DNA from 2 places in the Streptomyces sp. SD31 genome. Region 2 is predicted to be linked to the other one. Evidence: predicted binding sites of a transcription regulator. Region 2 holds the regulator's gene; the other holds the start of a gene.
What was found. The regulator HrcA, encoded in region 2, represses chaperone genes, less so after heat shock. The targets are predictions, from matches to a motif close to TTNGCACTCNGNNNNNCNGAGTGCNAA.
Positions count from the first base shown of each region.

Region 1 (10,982 bases), on a different contig from region 2:
GAGGTCGATCACCTGGGCGTTTGCTGGGGCTGTGGCGGCGATGCAGGTGCCGTCGACGACTACTTGGCCCTCTTTGACGGTTCCCGTCGGCATGACCACGTTGCCGCCGGACAGGACGAGGGGCGCCTTGTGGGTTGCGGGATGCGGGTTGTGTGGGGCTGGTCGCGCAGTTCCCCGCGCCCCTGAGGGGGTTGCCATCAGGTCGATTCCTCCGTGCGGTCGGTGGATGTGAGGAGATCCCAGGCCAGGAGCCCGGCGCCCAGGCATCCCGCCGTGTCGCCCAGGGCCGCCGGGACGATGGACGGCAGCCGTTGGAAGGTCACCCGCCGCCGGACGGCGTCCCGTAGCGGTGTGAACAGCGTCTCCCCCGCCTCCGCCAGGCCGCCACCGATGATCAGGGTGCGGGGGTCCAGCAGGGTGAGGGCGGTGACCAGGCCGTCGGCGAGTGCGTCCACGGCCCCCTGCCACACCCGTACGGCGTTCGGGTCGCCGGACGCGACGGCCTTCGCGCAGTCCGCCGCGTCCGCCTCCGGGTCCCCGCAGGCGGCGGCCCATGCCTCGCTCACCGCCGCCGCGGAGGCGAACCGCTCCAGACAGCCGTGCTGCCCGCACGGGCAGGCGGGCCCGCCGGGCCGTACGACGATGTGGCCGATCTCGCCCGCGAAGCCGTGCGCACCCGCCTCCACCCGGCCGTCGATGCCGATGGCGCCGGCGATCCCGGTGCCGAGCGGCACGAAGAGGAAACGGTCGGTTCCCTTGCCCGCGCCGATCCGGCCCTCCGCGAGACCGCCGGTGCGCACGTCGTGGCCGAGGGCGACGGGGATGCCGCCGAGCCGTTCGGTGAGCAGCTCGCGCAGGGGGACGTCCCGCCAGCCCAGGTTGGCCGCGTAGGTGGCGATGCCCCGTTCCTCGTCGACGATGCCGGGGACGGCGACGCCGATGGCGGCCGGGGGCTCGCCGAAGTGCTGTTCGCCGTACGCGCGCAGCTCGGCGGCGAAGTCGAGGATGCCCTCGACGACCGCGTCCGGCCCGCGCTCGCGCCCGGTCGGGCGGCGGGCCTGATGGAGGAGCACGGGGGGTCTGGGGGGTGCCCCACGAGAGAGCACAGTGCTCGCCCCTGCGAGGGCGGCCTTCATCCCGGTGCCGCCCACATCGAGGGCGATGACATGTCTCACGGGGACAGTGTGTCTTGCGCACCCGCGAGAGGTCTAGTCCACTTACGTGGTGTAGACCTTATGGGGGCAATATGTATGACGTTTCGAAAGTTTCGAACATGAGTTGTGGGGCGGTTTTGCGTGCAGCGGCGTAGGCGTACGGGGCGTACCGGGCGTACGGGGGCGATCGCGGCGGTGTCCGCGCTGGGTCTGACCGTGGTTCTGGGCGGCTGTGGGCTGACTGGTGGTTCGGACGAGGTGACGCTGAAGCTGGTCGCCGCGGACTACGGGGACAGCGAGGCGAACAGCTCCCAGAAATACTGGGACAAACTCGTCAAGGAGTACGAGGAGGAACACCCCGGCGTGCGCATCGATGTCACGGTGTACTCCTGGAACGACGTCGACGCCAAGGTCAAGGAGATGGTCGACGCCGGGAAGGCGCCGGACATGGCGCAGATCGGCGCGTACGCCGACTACGCCGCGAAGGACCTCCTCTACCCGGCCGAGGACCTGCTCTCCATAGCCGTCCAGGCCGACCTCGTCTCGCAGCTTGCGGACGCCGGGCAGGTCAACGGGGCGCAGTACGGCATACCGTTCGCCTCCTCCACGCGGCTGCTCTTCTACAACAAGACCCTCTTCCAGAAGGCCGGCCTCACCGCGCCGACGACCTGGAAGGAGCTGGCCGCCGACGCCGCGGTGCTCAAGGCGGAGGGCGTGAAGTACCCGTACGCGCTGCCGCTCGGGCCCGAGGAGGCGCAGGCCGAGACGATGCAGTGGCTGCTCAGCGGCGGGGGCGGTTACACCGACGCCGACTACGGCACGTACAGCATCGACTCCGCGGAGAACGTCGCCACCTTCGACTGGCTCAAGAACAACCTGGTCGGCAAGGGGCTCACGGGGCCGGTCGCGCCCGGCGAGCTCAACCGGGCCGACGCGTTCTCGGCCTTCGCGGCCGGGGACGTCGGCATGCTCAACGGCCACCCCTCGCTGATGCAGATGGCGACCAAGAAGGGCGTGAAGTTCGGCATGGTGCCCATGCCCGGGGTGGACGGTCCCACCAAGATGTCCATGGGCGTGGCCGACTGGATGATGGCCTTCAAGCAGAACGGTCATGCCGAACAGGTGGGGGAGTTCCTCGACTTTGTCTACGACGAGCGGAACGTCCTGGAGTTCTCCCGCGAGTACGACCTGCTGCCCGTCACGACCTCCGCGTCCACGGTGATGACCGGGGCCAAGCGGGACGCCGACCTCAAGCCCTTCCTCGAGGAACTCCCGCTGTCCGAGCTGTACCCGGTCGGACGGACCTCCTGGGCCGCGGTCAGCGCGGACATCAAGAAGCGGATCGGTAGGACGGTCGCCTCCGGGGGGAGCCCTTCGGTGGTTCTGGGGCAGTTGCAGTCGACGGCTGCGCGGGCGGAGAGTGCCGAGTAGCTCCGCCGGTGGTGTCGGTGTCGGGGTGGTGGTGTTGTCGGAGGTGGGGGCTACTGTGCGGGACATGAGCCAGGAACAGCCCGAGCCCGCCGCCCTCGCGGAGCGTGAGCAGGCCATCCTCGCCCTGGAACGCCGGGGTTTCGCGGGGCCTGGTGCGAAGGAGCGGGCGATACGGGAGGAGCTGGGGCTGGCGCCCGTGCGCTACTACCAGCTGTTGAACGCCCTGCTGGATGACGCCCGGGCTCTGGCCCATGATCCGGTGACGGTGAATCGGTTGCGGCGGGTGCGGGAGGTGCGGCGGGCGGAACGGTGACGGGGGCGCGCCTGGGAGTTTCGCCCCCGCCGCCCCTACCCGTCCCATCCTGAAGTGGCTCCGCCCCTTCGACCCCGCCAGGGGGCTCTGCCCCCTGGACCCCCGCTCCTCAAACGCCGGAGGGGCTGAATTTCAGCCCGTCCGGCGTTTGAGGACGAGGCCCGTTCAGGGCCGAAGCGGGGGTCTGGGGCCGGCAGCCCCCAGGGATGGGACGGGTAGGGGCGGCGGGGGCGAGAACTGCCCAGCGTGCACCCTGCTGGATAGGGTCGCCCCATGGGCAGTCACTCGACCAACTCCACGGATCCCCTGCCGACCCCCACCACCCCACCCGGCCGCGCCGGCCTGGCCGCCATCGTCGCCCACCCGGAACGCGCACTGATCGCCCTCGACTTCGACGGAACCCTCGCACCGATCGTCCCGGACCCCGAGAAGGCCCGCCCCCACCCCGACGCCCTGCCGACCCTCGCCGCGCTGGCCCCGAAAGTGGCCGCCGTGGCGGTGATCACCGGCCGCCCGGCCGACGTCGCCGTGCGGTACGGCGGATTCACCGGAACCCCAGGGCTGGAGCACCTCGTCGTGCTCGGCCACTACGGCGCCGAGCGCTGGGACGCCGCCAGCGGGGAGGTCACCGCCCCCGACCCCCACCCCGGCGTCGCAGCCGTACGCGTCGAACTGCCGGGCCTCCTCGACAGCACACAGGGCACCTGGATCGAGGACAAGGGGCATGCCATCGCCGTGCACACGCGCCGCGCGGCCGACCCCCAGGGCACCTTCGACGCCCTCCGCGAGCCCCTCACCGACCTCGCCACCCGCAACGGCCTCATCGTCGAACCGGGACGCATGGTCCTCGAACTCCGCCCACCCGGCATGGACAAGGGCGTGGCGCTGAGCGAGTACGTCCGCGAACTCGGCGCCGAGTCCGTCCTCTACGCCGGCGACGACCTCGGCGACCTCCCCGCCTACGCCGCCGTCGACACCCTCCGCTCCGAGGGCACCCCGGGCCTCCTGGTCTGCAGTGGCAGCGAGGAGGTCACGGAGTTGTCGAAGCAGGCGGACCTCGTGGTCGACGGTCCGCAGGGGGTCGTACGACTGTTGCGGGCGATCGCTGATCGAGCAGACTGATCCGGCGATCGCCGCCCAGGCGCGCCTACCGGGCGGTCCGACCGGGCGAGCCGGCCGCGCTCAAGCGGGCCGGCCGGCCCCCTCCTCCAGCGCGTGCAGCTGGTCCAGGAACCACTGGGCCGGCGGAAGCGCGGTCGCGGCCGCAGCCAGCCGCTTCGACCGTTCCGCCCGCTCCTCCGGCCCCACGGACAACGCCTCGTGCAGCGCCCGCGCCGTGCCGATCACGTCGTACGGGTTCACGGCGATCGCGTCCTCGCCCAGCTCCTCGAACGCCCCGGCCTCCCGCGACAGCACCAGCACGCATCCCTCGTCGGAGAGGACCGGCACCTCCTTCGCGACGAGGTTCATGCCGTCCCGGATGGGGTTCACGAGGGCCACGTCCGCCAGCCGGTACGCGGCCAGCGACCGCGCGAAGTCGTCCTTGACGTGGAGCACGACCGGCGTCCAACCCGGGGTCCCGTACCGGGAGTTGATCTCATCCGCCACTCTCTGGACCTCGGCCGTGTAGTCGCGGTACACCACGAGGTCCTGGCGCGAGGGGTACGCGAACGCCACGTGCACCACACGCTCACGCCACTCGGGGTGGTCGTCGAGCAGCTGCCGGTAGGCCAGCAGGCCGCGCACGATGTTCTTGGACAGCTCGGTCCGGTCGACCCGCACGATCGTCTTGCGGCGGCTCCCATCCGCGGCTGAGCCGATCTCGTCCCGCAGCGCCAGGATCCGCTCCTCGACGTCCGCCTCGTGGGCCCGCCGCCGCAGGAAGTCCGCGTCCGCCCCCAGCCCGTGCACGCCGACCCGCGTGCCCCCGAGCCCGCCCGCGAACTGCTCACAGCACGCGGTGAACGCGTCCGCCCAGCGGCGGGTGAGGAAACCGAGCCGGTCGGCACCCAGCATCCCGCGCAGCACCTGCCCGGCGATGTCGTCCGGCAGCATCCGGAAGTACTCCGGCGGCGCCCACGGGGTGTGCGAGAAGTGCCCGATCCGCAGGTCCGGGCGCAGCTCGCGCAGCATCCCGGGAACGAGGGTCAGGTGGTAGTCCTGCACGACCACCGAAGCACCCCGCGCCGCCTCCGCGGCCAGCGCCTCGGCGAAGGCCCGGTTGTACGCCTCGTACGACGCCCACTGCCGCCGGAACTCCGCATCGAACACCGGCTCGAGCGGCGTCTGGTACAGCATGTGGTGCACGAACCACAGCACCGAGTTGGCGATCCCGTTGTACGCGTCGGCGTGCACATCGGCCGGGATGTCCAGCATCCGCACGCCGTCCTCGCCGACCCCGCGCCGTACGGCCTCCCGGTCGCCGTCGGACAACGCCGAGCACACCCACAGCGCGCCCGCCTCCGAGCCGATCGCCGACAGGCCGGAGACCAGCCCGCCGCCGCCGCGTTTGGCGTGCAGGGAACCGTCCTCGTGCACCGTGTAGGAGACCGGGCCCCGGTTGGAGGCGACCAGCACCCGCGCAGCACCGTACGTAGCAGCCATACGCCTCAACCTAGCCCGGCCCGGAACCGCTCAAACGTGCGGTTCACCTCACTGGTAGGGGCCGTATACGACCTTCAGGCCGACGGTCCGAGCACTTTCAGGCCACCTTGCGCGAGGCGTACTCCGCGATCTCCGCCATCGGCGGCCGCTCCTCCGTGTCCACGGAGAACGTACGTGGCTCGAAACCGTCCTCGCCCCGCTCGAACTGGGTGAGGGACGGGCGGATGAGGTGCCCGCGGGCCAGCCGCAGCTGGGCCGTGCGGTAGATCGCGGCGGACATCCGGCCGAGGGCCTGTCCGTCCTGGTGGCGGTGTTTGCGGACGCCCACGTCCACCTGGGCCAGGGCGTCGAGGCCCACCAGGTGCAGGGCGTCGACCAGCATGCCGAGCTCGACGCCGTAGCCCACGGGGAACGGGAGCTGTTCCAGCAGCGAGCGGCGGGCCGCGTACTCGCCACCGAGCGGTTGCACGAAACCGGCCAGCTGCGGCCAGTGCATGTTCAGCAGCGGGCGCGCCATCAGCTCGGTCACCCGGCCGCCCTGCCCGGTCGCCCCGCCGAGGGGGCGGTCGTACATGGCCTTGACGAGGTCGACCTCGGGGTCGGTGAGGAGCGGGCCCACGATGCCGGAGACGAAGTCGGAGGAGAACTCCTTCAGGTCCGCGTCGATGAAGCAGACGATGTCGCCGCGCGTGACGAGCAGCGAGCGCCAGAGCACCTCGCCCTTGCCGGGCACGGTCGGGATGCGGGGCAGGATGTCGTCGCGGTGGACGACCCGGGCGCCCGCGGCGGCGGCCACCTCGGAGGTGCGGTCGGTGGATCCCGAGTCGACGACGACGATCTCGTCGACCAGCGGAACCTGCTGCATGAGGTCGTGACGGATGATCGCGACGATGTCGCCGACCGTCTCCTCCTCGTTGAGCGCGGGCAGCACGACGGAGACCGACTGGCCCGTACGCTGCTTGGCGGCCAGGATCCGGTGGAGCGGGCGATCGGTCACGGACCAGGAGCGGGTGCTCAGCCAGCGCTCGACTTCTTCCAGCACGGTTGGCGGCTCCTCACGGTTTGTCTCGCGGTTCGGACGGACTCTCTCAACTGTCCTGGCCGTCGGTTACAGTCTTGAACAACGCGGATGACCATCGCATGTCCGGGGTCAACCGCCGTTAACAACCGAATACAGCTCATCCAGAGGGGCAGAGGGAAACGGCCCGATGAAGCCCCGGCAACCCTCCAGTCGGTTCTCGTAGCGATCACTGCCGTATCACCGCTGATCGTCTCCGCGAGGCTCCCGGCTAGGGAAGGTGCCAAATCCGTCTCACGGCGAGATGCGTCGTGAGGAAGATGAGGAGAAAGGGCCTCGCCTCACATGGCTGCGCAGACTGTTGCAAGCACCACCGAATCCACCGTAGACCTCGGCCCCGCCGCGGCGCTGTCCTGCCGCGAGTGCGGCCACCGAGTGCCTCTCGGACCGGTCTTCGCGTGCGAGGAGTGTTTCGGCCCGCTCGAGATCGCCTACGACTTCTCGGCCTACGACGCCGAAGAGCTCCGCAAGCGGATCGAGGCGGGACCCGCGAACATCTGGCGCTACGCGCCCCTCCTGCCCGTCCCCGCCGACGTGGCCACCAAGCCGAACATCAACCCCGGCTGGACCCAGCTCGTCAAGGCCGACAACCTCGCGCGCGAGCTGGGTGTCGACGCCGGCAAGCTGTTCATCAAGGACGACTCCGGCAACCCGACGCACTCCTTCAAGGACCGCGTCGTCGCCCAGGCCCTGGAGGCCGCCCGCGCCTTCGGCTTCACCACCCTCTCCTGCTCCTCCACCGGCAACCTCGCCGGTGCGGTGGGTGCCGCCGCCGCCCGCGCCGGCTTCCGGTCCTGCGTGTTCATCCCGCACGACCTGGAGCAGGGCAAGGTCGTCATGGCCGCGGTCTACGGCGGCGAGCTCGTCGGCATCGAGGGCAACTACGACGACGTGAACCGCTTCTGCTCCGAGCTGATCGGTGACCCGGCCGGCGAGGGCTGGGGCTTCGTCAACGTCAACCTGCGGCCGTACTACGCCGAGGGCTCCAAGACCCTGGCGTACGAGATCTGCGAGCAGCTCGGCTGGCAGATCCCGGACCAGCTGGTGGTGCCGATCGCCTCCGGCTCGCAGCTCACGAAGATCGACAAGGGGCTGCAGGAGCTGATCAAGCTCGGCCTCGTCGAGGACAAGCCGTACAAGATCTTCGGCGCGCAGGCCGAGGGCTGCTCGCCGGTGTCCGTCGCTTTCAAGGCCGGCCACGATGTCGTCCGTCCGCAGAAGCCGAACACCATCGCCAAGTCGCTGGCGATCGGCAACCCGGCGGACGGTCCGTATGTCCTGGACATCGCTCGCCGTACCGGCGGTGCGGTGGAGGACGTGACGGACGAGCAGGTCGTGGATGCGATCAAGGTGCTCGCCAGGACCGAGGGCATCTTCGCGGAGACCGCCGGTGGGGTGACCGTGGGTGTGACGCGCAAGCTGATCGAGAACGGTGTCCTCGACCCGACGAAGACGACCGTTGTCCTGAACACCGGTGATGGTCTCAAGACGCTGGATGCGGTGGCCGGTACGGGGCTTACTGCGACCATTCGTCCCAACCTGGATTCGTTCCGCGAGGCCGGCCTCGCCTAGTCGTCTTCGTCTGCGGGCCTGCGGGGGCTGGTCGCGCCCACGCGGCGGTGGCCGCAAATTGAACACAGCCCCGCGCCCCTGGGGGCGACTACCTGACCGGAGGTCATACGTGAGCGTCAACGTCCGCATCCCCACCATCCTGCGTACCTACACGGGTGGCCAGGCCGAAGTGACCGCCGAGGGCGGCACCCTCGGCGAGGTCATCGCCGACCTGGAGAAGAACCACACCGGGATTGCCGCCCGGGTTCTGGACGACCAGGGCAAGCTGCGTCGGTTCGTCAATGTGTACGTCAATGACGACGACGTCCGGTTCGAGCAGGGACTGGAGACGGCCACCCCGGACGGCGCGGGCGTTTCCATCATCCCGGCCGTCGCCGGCGGCTGACCGAATGACCGATCATTACCCTCGGTAATACCAATTACCGAGAGTTCATCGGATTGCCCCCTCCGTGAGAGAAGCGGAGGGGGCAATTCTGTGTGGTTGAGCGAGGTACAGTTGGGGAACATGCCGCCGATTCACGGGTCGGTGGCCCTTGATTTCTGCCGCACCCCCGACAAGATGTAGCCAAAGTGTGCGGGTTTTTTGCGGCTTTTGCTCCCTTTATCGGGTCCGACTTGACCTGAAGTCAGGGCAATTGTCCCCACATTCCCGACCGGTCGTGCCCGGATTTCTCGTCCGATTGACCTGTTGCAGACGGCAGTTGGGCAGATACATTCAGCCGCGGTCGACGCGTTCCGGCGCACGCCCCCGACCGATGGGGGGTGAGGTCTGACCCGGATCCGCGAAGTGTGGATCTGTGCAAGGGCCAGTAATAGGGGAGTTAGGCATGGCTCAGGGCACCGTCAAGTGGTTCAACGCGGAGAAGGGGTACGGCTTCATCGCGGTCGACGGTGGTGCGGATGTTTTCGTCCACTACAGCGCGATCCAGATGGACGGGTACCGCACCCTGGAAGAGGGCCAGCGGGTCGATTTCGAGATCTCGCAGGGTCAGAAGGGGCCGCAGGCGGACATGGTCCGGCTGGCGGCCAGCTGAAGCACGCGTCGACTTAAAGCAGCGACGTTCTTCTTCGAAGGGCCCGCACCTCCCGGGGTGCGGGCCCTTCGCCGTGCCGTCGGGTGTGTCCTTCGCTCGGCCCGGACCTGCCAGGACCCTGTTCGCGCCCGGCTGGGCGCCCCGCCCGATCCCCTCCCGATCCCCGAGAGCCGCTTGCACTCGCATGGGTCGAGTGCTAATCATTGCGTTAGCACTCTGAAGGTGAGAGTGACAACGAAGGACCGGGTCGGTGAGGCCCGCAGGCCGGATGGGGCAAGGAACCACGAGGCAGGCGAGCCGTCCGTCGCGGGCGCGGGCGCGGTCCGAAGGAATCACCCCCAGTCCTGGAGGGACCACTTCACATGGCCAAGATCATCGCGTTCGACGAGGAGGCGCGGCGCGGCCTCGAGCGCGGCATGAACCAGCTCGCGGACGCCGTGAAGGTGACGCTCGGCCCCAAGGGTCGCAACGTCGTCCTCGAGAAGAAGTGGGGCGCCCCCACGATCACCAACGATGGTGTCTCCATCGCCAAGGAGATCGAGCTCGAGGACCCGTACGAGAAGATCGGCGCCGAGCTGGTCAAGGAAGTCGCCAAGAAGACGGACGACGTCGCCGGTGACGGTACGACCACCGCGACCGTTCTCGCCCAGGCCCTGGTCAGGGAAGGCCTGCGCAACGTAGCCGCCGGCGCCAACCCGATGGCCCTCAAGCGCGGTATCGAGAAGGCCGTCGAGGCCGTCTCCGCCGCCCTGCTCGAGCAGGCCAAGGATGTCGAGACCAAGGAGCAGATCGCCTCCACGGCCTCCATCTCCGCCGCCGACACCCAGATCGGTGAGCTTATCGCCGAGGCGATGGACAAGGTCGGCAAGGAAGGCGTCATCACCGTCGAGGAGTCCCAGACCTTCGGTCTGGAGCTGGAGCTCACCGAGGGTATGCGCTTCGACAAGGGCTACATCTCGGCGTACTTCGCCACCGACATGGAGCGTATGGAGGCCGTCCTCGACGACCCGTACATCCTGATCGCCAACTCCAAGATCTCCTCGGTCAAGGACCTGCTCCCGCTGCTGGAGAAGGTCATGCAGTCGGGCAAGCCGCTGCTGATCATCGCCGAGGACGTCGAGGGCGAGGCCCTGTCGACCCTGGTCGTCAACAAGATCCGCGGCACCTTCAAGTCCGTCGCGGTCAAGGCCCCGGGCTTCGGCGACCGCCGCAAGGCGATGCTGAACGACATCGCCATCCTCACCGGTGGCGAGGTCATCTCCGAGGAGGTCGGTCTCAAGCTCGAGAACACCTCCCTGGACCTCCTGGGCAAGGCCCGCAAGGTCGTCATCACCAAGGACGAGACCACCATCGTCGACGGTGCCGGCTCCTCCGAGCAGGTCGCGGGCCGCGTGAACCAGATCCGCGCCGAGATCGAGAACAGCGACTCGGACTACGACCGCGAGAAGCTCCAGGAGCGTCTGGCGAAGCTCGCGGGTGGCGTGGCCGTCATCAAGGCCGGTGCCGCCACCGAGGTGGAGCTCAAGGAGCGCAAGCACCGCATCGAGGACGCCGTGCGCAACGCCAAGGCGGCCGTCGAGGAGGGCATCGTCGCCGGTGGTGGCGTGGCCCTCATCCAGGCCACCGCCGTCTTCGAGAAGCTGGAGCTCGAGGGTGACGAGGCGACCGGCGCCCAGGCCGTGAAGCTCGCGCTCGAGGCCCCGCTGAAGCAGATCGCCGTCAACGCCGGCCTCGAGGGCGGCGTCGTGGTGGAGAAGGTCCGCAACCTCACCCCGGGTCACGGCCTGAACGCCGCG
Region 1 is NZ_JBQHCX010000014.1:69,988-80,969, forward strand. It holds gene nagA (N-acetylglucosamine-6-phosphate deacetylase) at 1-93, opposite strand, end outside; gene ACTMVF_RS28065 (ROK family protein) at 198-1,175, opposite strand; gene ACTMVF_RS28070 (extracellular solute-binding protein) at 1,296-2,585, shown strand; gene ACTMVF_RS28075 (DUF3263 domain-containing protein) at 2,650-2,898, shown strand; gene otsB (trehalose-phosphatase) at 3,172-4,020, shown strand; gene ACTMVF_RS28085 (alpha,alpha-trehalose-phosphate synthase (UDP-forming)) at 4,081-5,502, opposite strand; gene ACTMVF_RS28090 (glucosyl-3-phosphoglycerate synthase) at 5,600-6,544, opposite strand; SAM riboswitch class I at 6,678-6,847, shown strand; gene thrC (threonine synthase) at 6,866-8,152, shown strand; gene ACTMVF_RS28100 (MoaD/ThiS family protein) at 8,262-8,537, shown strand; gene ACTMVF_RS28105 (cold-shock protein) at 8,980-9,186, shown strand; gene groL (chaperonin GroEL) at 9,549-10,982, shown strand, end outside.
Region 1: groL (chaperonin GroEL) is a predicted target of HrcA. The motif match lies at 9,360-9,386, and genes of this name have one in related genera.

Region 2 (10,982 bases):
GTCGTCGCCGGAGGCCCGCCGGTCGCTCGGTACGACCTTGAGGCGGCCGTCGGTCCACAGCAGCAGCCGCTTGCCGTCGCCGCTGACCTCGAAGTGGTCGGCGTCGTCGGCGAGATGCTCGACGCGCCGCTGGAGGAGGTCGTAGCGTTCCAGCTCGCTCTTGGGCTCGGGGTCGTCGGGCGTGGCCCGGGAGGCGCCGAGCGCGCCGCGTACGGGGTGCCGTAGCCACAGCACGCCGTCCTTCGCGGCCCGCAGGTTGGTGTAGCGGGCGGCCTCGACCGGGAACGGCACGATCCGGTCGGCGAGCCCTTCGAGGTCGATGCGCGTGGTGGGGGTGCCCTCGCTGTCGGGCGTCTCGTCCTTGTCGGGCGCGTCGAAGGGGCGGCCGTGCCGCTGCGGGCCGAAGGGGGACGGGGTCGTCGCCGCCAGGGTGATCAGGTGGGGGCGGGAGCCGACCACGAAGGCGAGGTCGAAGACGTGTTCGTCGTAGACCGGGTCGAAGGCGCGCGTCGACAGGAACACCAGGTGCTTGCCGTCCGGCGTGAACGCGGGCGCGTAGTCCTGGAAGCGCAGGGGGGTCGCCTCGGACACCGACAGGTCGGTGGTGTTGGCGAGCTTGAGCTGGCTGAGCGGGCGCGGGCCGGGGTGCGACCAGGCGAGCCAGGCCGAGTCGGGCGAGAAGACCAGCCCGGAGACATCCCCGTCCGCGCTGCGGTCGACCTCGCGCACCTCGCCGCTCTCCCGCTCGACGAGCAGCAGCCGCCCGTCGTGCGCGGCGACCGCCGCCCGGCTCCCGTCGGGCGCCATGGCGAGCTCCAGGACGCGGCCCAGCTGCCCGGCGCCGAGCCTGCGCGGCGTCGTCCCCGGCGCGAGCCCGGTCGCGGGCGCGAACTCCAGGGCGTCGTCGCCCTCCGCGTCCGTCACCCACACCACCCACTCCTCGCCCTCCGCCCGGAAGGTGCGCGGCAGCCGGGCCCGTACGCCGGGCTCGGCGGCGAGCGCGCGGGCGGGACCGGAGCGGTGGGTGACCCAGTGCACGGCGCCCCGGACGGAGACCGCGCTGCCGCGCGCGGTGTGGTCGGGTGCCGCCTCCCCGAACGAGCGGGCGGCGTTCAGCGGATACGGCTGCCGGTCGGTGCGCTGCCCGCCGAGCCGGATGTCGAGCGGGCGCGGCTCGGACCCGTCGAGGTCGTCCAGGAGCCACAGTTGCCCGGCACAGGCGTAGACGACACGGGTGCCGTCGCTCGCGGCGTGCCGGGCGTAGAAGCCGTCGACCGGGGTGTGGCGGCGCAGATCGGACCCGTCGGCGAGGGACGAGTAGACGGCCCCCACCCCCTCGTGGTCGGAGAGGAAGGCGACCCGCTCCCCGACCCACACGGGATACTCGATGTTCCCCGCCAGCTCCTCATGCAGCCGTACGAAGTCCCCCTCGCCCGCGCGGTCGATCCACAACTTGCCCGCCGTACCGCCCCGGTAGCGCTTCCAGCGTGCCGCCTCCAGCCCCATGGGCGCCGAGGCGAGCACCAGGTGGGGACCGTGGACGACATCGGCGACGGGGCCGTACGGCAGCGTGGTGGCCGGTCCGCCGTCCAGCGGGACCGTGTGGGCCCAGGTGCGGCGGCCGCCGGCCTGGCCCTGGGTGCTGATCGCGAGGACCTCGCCGTCGGGGGTCCAGCCGCGCACCCGGGTCTGCCAACTGCCCCAGTGCGTGAGGCGCTTCGAGGGGCCGCCGTCGACCGGCGCGATGTGCACCTCGGGGGCGCCGTCGCGGGTGGAGGTCCAGGCGACGGTCGTGCCGTCGGGCGAGATGCGCGGCAGGCTGACCGGCACGTTGTCGGCGCTGACCCGCCAGGCCCGGCCGCCGTCGAGCGGGGCCAGCCATACGTCGTCCTCGGCGGTGAAGGCGACCAGGTCTCCGTGCAGATGCGGATACCGGAGATACGAAGACGATCCAGGCGTCGCGGACTGAGTCACCCGATCACCATAAACAGGGGCGGCGTCCGGGGACAGGCACTTCGGATCACTTGCCCAACTCAGGTGCCGGTGCGGTCACTTGCCCTCCGGCCAGCAGTTCGGGTGCTGCTTGCAGTAGACGGTCTTGGTGACGGTGACCGTGACGGTGGGCCCCGGCTGCTGTCCGCCGCCGCCCGGGTTGACGGGCGAGGGCGTGGCATCGCAGTTGCCCAGCCCGTTCACGTGGAACCACTCCTTGCCGCCGACCTTGGCGACGAGGTCGCCGCGCACACAGGAGCCGCTGACGGCCCGGGTGATCCTGCCGGTGACGGTGATGTCCTTGCCGTCCTTGGTCTCGCCCTCGCAGTCGACCTTGACCACGGCGTTCTCGCTCGCCGTCGGCGCGGCGGAACCTCCCTTTCCGTCGCCGTCGTACGAGCCCGTGCAGTTGAGCCACTGCACGTCGGCCTTCTGCCGCTCCAGCTCCGCGGTCACCGTCTGGTCGGTCGTGAACGCCACGGTCGCACTGCTCAGCCCGCCCGGATCACACGCGACCGCCCCACCGACGGCGACCACGGCGAGACCCGCCACGCCTGCGACGCGTACACGCGTGCGCTCCGTGCGACCGGTGCGACCGGTGCGACCCCAAATCCTCCTGAACGCCCCCATGGAGGGCAGCCTGCCACTGTCCCCGCCGACGCGGTAGGGCACATACGGCCACTCCCTGCTCGCGCACGGCACAATCGAGTGTTGCCCGATCCCCCCTGCCCGGAGGACCGTTGCCCCCCTCGCGGATCCCCGCCCGCGCCCTGCCCGCGCCACGCACCTCGGACGACGCCGATCAGGCCGGCGTGGACCCCGTGACGGACCCCGCGGGGCCACCCGCGCCGGCGCCGGGTGCGGATGCTCGTCGACGTGGTCGACCATCCGGATGAAGTGGCGTATGTGTCGGCCCTGTTCGAGGAGCGCGGCTGGGCCGTACGCCCGGCGGAGGCCGACGAGGCGGCGCCCGGCTTGGCGCACCGCGCCACGCTCGTCGTCGAGGTCCGGCTGCACGGAGCCCGCCTCGGCGCCCTGCGCACGGCCACCCTTGAGGTGGAACGGCTCGCCAGGCAGGCCGAGTTGGGTGCATGGGTGCGGGACGCGGCGCTGGTCGAGTACGAGCGGCCGGCCCGCACGACGTACTACGTGCACCGCGCGCTGCCGACGCTGGGGCGGGTGTGGATCTGGCTGGGCGGTGCGGACGAGCAGCGTGCCGTGACCGTGCCGGCCGGTCCGCGCTCCCGTCAGGAGGCGGCGGCCGAACTGGCGGCGCGCCCGCTGGGTGGCCGCCCCTTCGATGCCGAGGCGCACGGGCTGCGGGTGCCGGGCCACTCGGACGCGGACCCGCCACGCGACGAGACCCCGCACGAGCGCCGGGTCCGGCTGGTCTGGCTGGCGGCGGGGGTGGCCGGCGTCGTCCTCGCCGTCCTGTGCGGCATGTACGTCGTCTGGGCAGACGGGGCCTGGAAGCTACTGCCCGCACTGCTCAGCCCGGCGGGGGCGCTGCCGCTGGGCCGCACGCTCAAGGAGACGCGGGCGAGTGGCCGCGGGGTCCAGTGGGCCGCCGGAGTCGCGGGCACCACCGTGCTGGCCGCCTTCGGGGCCTTGGTGGGCCAGGGCACCGAGCCCCGGGTGCTGTGGGCGGGTGCGCTGGTGCTTGCCGTCGGTGTGTTCACGGGCGCGGGCGTGGTCCTCGCGCTGCGCCGCACCGTCTTCACCCGGCACGCCGCCTGGCTGGTGCCGCTGTCCGTGCCGGTGCTGTGGTCGATGGTGGGCTGGCTGGGCCGGCAGATGCACGACGCCTACCTGGACCGGTTCGACATCCGCGTGGAGGCGGTGCCCACGGCGAGGCTCGGCACTTACCTGGTGGCCGCCGAGCCGATGGGACTCGCGCTGGGCAGCGCGCTGTTCTTCGTGGCGATCGTGGGCTGGCTGCGCCACTTCCATCTGGGCCGGGACGCCAGCAACCGCTTCTTCGCCATCGTCCTGGCCACGCTGGTCATAGTCGTCTACGCCCTGAGCGCGGTCGCGCTGGGCACCGGGCAGGCGGCGAGCGCGGCCGGCCGGGCCGCCGAGAACGTCGCCCGTGGGGGCGCCCACCCGCCCGACTACTTCGGTGTCTTCGGCCACTTCATGTGCGTAAGCCCGGTGGACGCCGCCGAGCCCCTGGCGGTGGAGAACGGCCCGGCTCCCCTCGACCACCCCGTGGTCTCCTTCGGCGCCACCGGCGAGTGGATCTGGCTCTGGGACCCGGCTCGCAACAACGGCAAGGTCCAGGAGTCCTTCGCCGTCCGCCGCGAGGACGTCCAGCTCATCCCCGCGAAAAACCCGGAGAACAAGCGCTGCCCGGCCCCGTAGCGTGGCCGCATGCGTAACGACCGCCGACTGCGAAGGCTCGTCGTGGACGAGCGGACGACATACCTCTGGAGCGTGCGGCACCAGCACGGGGAGGGCGACACGTGCCGCGAGGTCCTCCATCTGACCCTGGACGGTGCGCGTACGCGGATCGTCTTCCGGAAGGGCCCGGGCCGGGCCGTCTCCGACGGCCATTCCTACGTCGGATGCGTGGCGACCGGCCCCGGGAAGCTGCTCAACCTGCGCGAACCCGGTGCCGTACGCGGCCTCGTCGACGAGGCGACGGCCCGCGGACTCCTGCCGGGGACCGGGGAGTTGGACGGCTGGGAGCTGTTCGACGCCGTGCTCAGCCGCGCAGCAGCAGCCACTCCTGCAGCTCCACCAGATTGCCCTCCGGGTCCTTGAGGTGGGCGACGCGCATGCGGTCGGTCATCGGGGCGGGGCCGCGCAGGAGGGTCGCGCCGCGTGCGGTGATCCGCTCGCAGCAGGCGTCCAGGTCGTCCACCCGCAGCACCACCAGGGAGCGGTGCCCGTCGGCGGTGTCGGCCAGTTCGCCCAGGACCTCGGCCATCATCGCCCGGTCCTGAAGCGCGATGCCCGCCGAGCCGACGGCGGGGCTGAACTTCTCGTACGGCCCGTTCGTCGCGCCCGACTGCGGCTTGAGGCCGAGGACGTCGGCGTAGAAGCGGTAGCAGGCGGCGAAGTCGCTGACCAGCAGCCGTACCTGGGCGAGTTCCACGGTGAGCGTCCCTCCGGAGGTCAGGACCAGCGGCCGGTGCGGCCGAGGAGCAGTGCCGTCGCCGCGGTTCCGGCGGTGGACGTGCGCAGGACGGTACGGCCCAGACGGTACGCCTGCGCACCCGCCTCCTCGAAGAGGGCCAACTCCTCGGGGGACACGCCGCCTTCGGGTCCGACGACGAGCACGATCTCGCCCTCGGTGGGCAGCTCGGCGGTGGCGAGGGGCGCACTGCCGTAGTCGCGTTCCTCGTGCAGTACGGCGGCGAAGTCGGCCTTGGCGAGCAGCGCCGCGACCTGCTTGGTGGTGGCCGCGTCCGTCACCTCCGGGAAACGCACCCGGCGCGACTGCTTGCCGGCCTCGCGGGCGGTGGCCCGCCACTTGCCGAGGGCCTTCGCCCCCCGCTCGCCCTTCCACTGCGTGATGCAGCGGGCGGCGGCCCAGGGCACGATCGCGTCGACGCCGGTCTCGGTCATCGTCTCGACGGCCAGCTCGCCGCGGTCGCCCTTGGGGAGGGCCTGGACGACGGTGATACGGGGCGACTCCGGGGGTTCCTCGGCCACCGAGCTCATGTGCACGACGAGCCGGTCCTTGCCCTCCGTGTCGACGACCTCGCACTCGGCCCAGCGACCGTTGCCGTCCGTGAGGACGACGGTCTCGCCGGGCCTCAGCCGCTTGACCGAGACGGCGTGCCGCCCCTCGGGCCCGTCGAGGACGTACCGCCCGCCACCGCCGGCATCGAAGTGCTCGACGACGAAAACGGGAGCTGTCATCGCCCCGCGCCCCCCTTCGGGAAGGCGGACAACGCTGTCGACGCGGCGTCGAGCTCGGCGGCCAGCACCTCCACCAGCTGCCCGGCGGGCAGTTCCCGCGCCATCCGGTGCCCCTGCCCGGCCCACAGCGCCATGCCCTGCGCGTCACCGGACGCGGCGGCCTTCTTGCGCAGCGGCGAGGTGAGGTGGTGGACCTCGGGGTAGGCGGCGGGGGCGTACGGCCCGTGCTCGCGCAGGAAGCGGTTGACGAGGCCGCGGGCGGGGCGCCCGGAGAAGGCGCGCGTCAGCTCGGTCCGTACGAACAGGGGGTTGGTCAGCGCCTGCTTGTGCAGGGCGTTGGCGCCGGACTCCGGGGTGGCGAGGAAGGCGGTCCCGAGCTGGGCGGCGCTGGCGCCGGCGGCGAGCGCGGCGGCGATCTGGCTGCCGCGCATGATGCCGCCGGCGGCGACGAGGGGCAGGCTCACGGCCTCACGGACCTGCGCGACGAGGGACAGCAGCCCGATGCCGGTGCCGTCGGTCTCGGGGTTGTCGCGATGGGTGCCCTGGTGGCCGCCGGCCTCGACCCCCTGCACGATCACGGCGTCGGCGCCGGCCCGCTGCACGGCGAGGGCCTCGTCCGGAGTGGTGGCGGTGACCAGGGTGAAGGTTCCGGCACGCCGCAGCGCCTGGAGCACCTCACCGCTGGGCACGCCGAAGTGGAAGGAGACGACGGGGACGGGATTGTCGAGCAGCACGGCGAGCTTGGCGTCGTACCCGTCGTCCCGCCCGCTGTCCGGGTCCCCCAGCTCGATCTCGTACCAGGCGGCCTCGCCGGCGAGCTGATGTGCGTAGACGTCAACGGCCGCCGCGTCGGCGTACTCGGGCTGCGGCATGAACAGATTGACCCCGAAGGGCCGCCCGGTCAGCCCCCGCAGCTGCTTGATCTCCTGGTACATCCCGTCGGCGGTCTTGTACCCGGCAGCGAGAAACCCCAGCCCACCGGCCTCGGACACGGCAGCGGCGAGCTGCGGCACGGAGACGCCGCCTGCCATGGGGGCCTGCACGATCGGAAGGGGGAAGAGATCGGTCAGCGCGGAGGACATGACGGCATGTTGTCACGTCCCCCGAACAAGTCCGAATCGACCCTTCCCCTTGGCGTAGGCCCACGCATTCCCCAGGGGAACAGCAGGGGCTCAGCGCCCGTTGAAGGCGTCCTTCAACCGCGAGAACAACCCCTGCTGCCCCGGCTGGAACTGCCCCTGAGGCCGCTCCTCGCCCCGCAGCTTGGCCAGCTCACGCAGCAACCGCTCCTGCTCGGGGTCCAGCTTGCTCGGCGTCTGCACCTCGACGTGCACGATCAGATCCCCGCGCCCGCCGCCCCGCAGATGGGTCACCCCTCGCCCGTGCAGCGGAATCGACTGACCGGACTGAGTGCCCGGCCGGATGTCGACCTCCTCCAGCCCGTCCAGCGTCTCCAGCGGCACCTTCGTGCCGAGCGCCGCCGCGGTCATCGGGATCGTCACCGTGCAGTGCAGGTCGTCGCCGCGCCGCTGGAACATCGCGTGCGGCAGCTCGTGGATCTCGACGTACAGGTCACCGGCGGGACCGCCGCCCGGCCCGACCTCGCCCTCACCGGCGAGCTGGATCCGCGTGCCGTTGTCGACACCGGCCGGGATCTTGACCGTCAGCGTCCGACGCGACCGTACGCGTCCGTCACCCGCACACTCGGGGCACGGCGTCGGTACGACTGTCCCGAACCCCTGGCACTGCGGGCACGGCCGCGAGGTCATGACCTGCCCCAGGAAGGACCGCGTCACCTGCGACACCTCACCGCGACCGCGGCACATGTCACACGTCTGGGCGGAGGTGCCGGGGGCGGCCCCCTCACCGTTACAGGTGTTGCAGACGACGGCCGTGTCGACCTGGATGTCCTTCGTCGTACCGAAGGCCGCCTCGTCGAGCTCGACCTCCAGCCGGATCATCGCGTCCTGGCCCCGCCGCGTACGCGAACGCGGACCCCGCTGGGACGCCGTTCCGAAGAACGCGTCCATGATGTCCGAGAAGTTCCCGAAGCCGCCCGCGCCGAAGCCGCCGGCTCCCGCGCCGCCCGCCTGGGACAGCGGGTCGCCGCCGAGGTCGTAGACCTGCTTCTTCTGCGGGTCCGACAGCACCTCGTAAGCGGCGTTGATCTCCTTGAACCGCTCCTGGGTCTTCGGATCCGGATTGACGTCCGGGTGCAGCTCGCGCGCGAGCCGCCGGAAGGCCTTCTTGATCTCTTCCTGCGACGCGTCGCGACGCACGCCGAGAACGGCGTAGTAGTCCGTGGCCACTTACGACTCCGCCAGGATCTGTCCGACGTACCGTGCCACTGCGCGTACCGCTCCCATCGTTCCCGGGTAATCCATGCGGGTCGGTCCGACCACGCCGAGCTTGGCGACTGCCTCGCCGCCCGAACCGTAGCCGACCGACACGACGGACGTGGAGTTGAGTCCCTCATAGGCGTTCTCGTGCCCGATGCGCACGGTCATGCCCGAATCCCCCGCCTCGCCAAGGAGTTTGAGGAGTACGACGTGCTCCTCGAGGGCCTCCAGGACGGGCCGGATGGTGAGGGGGAAGTCATGCCCGAAGCGGGTGAGATTGGCGGTGCCGCCGATCATCAGCCGCTCCTCGTTCTCCTCGACGAGCGTCTCCAGCAGGGTGGAGAGCACGGCCGAGACAGTGCCGCGGTCCTCTATGTCGAAGGCCTCGGGGAGGTCCTCGACGAGCGTCGGCACATCGGTGAAGCGCCGCCCCGCGACCCGGCTGTTGAGCCGCGCGCGCAGATCCGCGAGCGACCCTTCACCGAAGGGCGCCGGGCAGTCGACCATCCGCTGCTCGACCCGCCCGGTGTCCGTGATCAGCACGAGCATCACGCGCGCGGGCGCGAGCGAGAGCAGCTCGACGTGCCGGACGGTGGACCGGGTCAGCGACGGGTACTGCACGACGGCGACCTGTCGGGTGAGCTGCGCGAGCAGCCGAACCGTGCGCGCCACGACGTCGTCGAGGTCCACGGCGCCCTCCAGGAAGTTCTGGATCGCGCGCCGCTCCGGCGGGCTCATCGGCTTGACACCGGCGAGCTTGTCGACGAACAGCCGGTAGCCCTTGTCGGTCGGGATGCGCCCGGCGCTGGTGTGCGGCTGGGCGATGTAGCCCTCGTCCTCCAGGGCAGCCATGTCGTTGCGGACGGTCGCCGGGGAGACGCCGAGGTTGTGCCGCTCGGTGAGCGCCTTGGAGCCCACCGGCTCCTCGGTCCCGACATAGTCCTGGACGATGGCGCGCAGCACCTGAAGCCTGCGTTCACTCAGCATCGCGCGCACCTCCAGTTTCGTCCGCTTGGCGCCTTGCCTGGCACTCTGTCCGTCCGAGTGCCAGCTGTCCCCGGCCCAGTGTACGGCGGCGGGGTACGCAGCGGGCAAGGCCGGTCAGCACCACCGTGCCCGACGGTGGTGTGTTCGTTAGCGTCGCCGTATGAGGGTGACTTGGGAAGAGCTCGGGTGGGAGCGGCTTGCGGCCGGGGTGGGCCGGTGTCGGCTGCCGGGCTGGGACTGCACGGCGGGGCTGGTCGTCGGGGAGGGCGGCGCGCTGCTCGTCGACGCGGGGTCGAGCCTCGCGGAGGGGGTGCGGCTGCGTACCCAGGCGCAGTGGCTGGCGGGTCACCGTGTGACTCATCTCGCGCTGACCCATCCCCACTTCGACCATGTCTTCGGGGCGGCGGCGTTCGCGGGCACGCAGGTGTACGGGGCGGTGGGCCTGGACACGGTGTTCGCGCACGAGCGGGCGGAACTGCGCGCGGACGCCGTACGCAACGGGCTGGACCAGGACGCGGCGGACGAGGCGATCGACGCCCTGGTCCACCCGCACCACCAGGTGAGCGGCGAGTGGACCCTCGACCTGGACGCCGGCCGCCAGGTCCTGCTGGCGAACGTGGGCCCGGCTCACACGGCCCACGACCTGGTCGTGCTCGTGCCGGGCGCTCCCGGCTCTCCCGAGGTGGTCTTCTGCGGCGACCTGGTGGAGGAGTCCGGCGAACCCCAGGCCGGCCCCGACGCCGTACCGTCGCACTGGCCGGCGGCCCTGGACCGCCTGCTGGACCTGGGCGGCGAGGACGCGCTGTACGTGCCCGGTCACGGAGCGGTGGTGGACGCGGAGTTCGTGCGCCGCCAGCGGGACACCCTGGCCGCGCGATTCGGCGTGTCGCGTTGATCTGCGCTCCATGACGGCCGGGATTCTCTTATCGTCACTCGAATGCGCCAGTACTCACCGGACCTGACTCCACCCTGGAAGAAGCCCAAGCCCGTCCCCGAGGTCCCGGCGGAACCGGGCCTGGTGGTGGAGGAGCCCGGCACCGGTTTCTGCGGCGCGGTGATCCGCTGCGAGGCGGGCACGGTGACCCTGGAGGACCGCTTCGGCAAGCACCGGGTGTTCCCGCTGGAACCGCGAGGGTTCCTGCTGGAGGGCAAGGTGGTGACCCTCGTCCGGCCGTCGTCCTCCGCTCCGGTACGTCCCACCCGCACGGCCTCCGGTTCGGTCGCCGTCCCGCAGGCACGCGCGCGCGTGGCCCGCGCCGGCCGTATCTACGTCGAGGGCCGACACGACGCCGAGCTGGTCGAGAAGGTGTGGGGCGATGACCTGCGCGTCGAGGGCGTGGTGGTGGAGTACCTGGAGGGCGTCGACGACCTGCCGTCGATCGTGGCCGATTTCTCGCCGGGACCGGATGCGCGGCTGGGGGTCCTGGTCGACCACCTGGTGCCGGGTACGAAGGAGTGGCGCATCGCGGAGTCGGTGACCAGTGAGCACGCGTTGGTCGTGGGCCACCCGTACATCGACATCTGGGAGGCGGTGAAGCCGTCGTCCCTGGGGATTCCGGGCTGGCCGCGGGTGCCGCGCGGGCAGGACTGGAAGACGGGGGTGTGCCGGGCGCTGGGGTGGCCGTCGGAGAACACCGGGGCGGTGTGGCAGGCGATCCTTCAGCGGGTGGGGTCTTACAAGGACCTGGAGCCGGAGCTGTTGGGGCGGGTGGAGGAGCTGATCGACTTCGTTACGGGTAGCGGTGGGGCCTGACGTTGCTGAAGGTGCCGAATCCGGTGGTGTCGACTTCGAGACCA
Region 2 is NZ_JBQHCX010000008.1:138,973-149,954, forward strand. It holds gene ACTMVF_RS18765 (S41 family peptidase) at 1-1,974, opposite strand, end outside; gene ACTMVF_RS18770 (hypothetical protein) at 2,050-2,622, opposite strand; gene ACTMVF_RS18775 (hypothetical protein) at 2,857-4,353, shown strand; gene ACTMVF_RS18780 (hypothetical protein) at 4,363-4,755, shown strand; gene ACTMVF_RS18785 (VOC family protein) at 4,697-5,089, opposite strand; gene ACTMVF_RS18790 (16S rRNA (uracil(1498)-N(3))-methyltransferase) at 5,110-5,859, opposite strand; gene ACTMVF_RS18795 (nitronate monooxygenase) at 5,856-6,941, opposite strand; gene dnaJ (molecular chaperone DnaJ) at 7,032-8,168, opposite strand; gene hrcA (heat-inducible transcriptional repressor HrcA) at 8,169-9,185, opposite strand; gene ACTMVF_RS18810 (MBL fold metallo-hydrolase) at 9,346-10,080, shown strand; gene ACTMVF_RS18815 (DUF3097 domain-containing protein) at 10,123-10,938, shown strand; gene ACTMVF_RS18820 (Uma2 family endonuclease) at 10,916-10,982, opposite strand, start outside.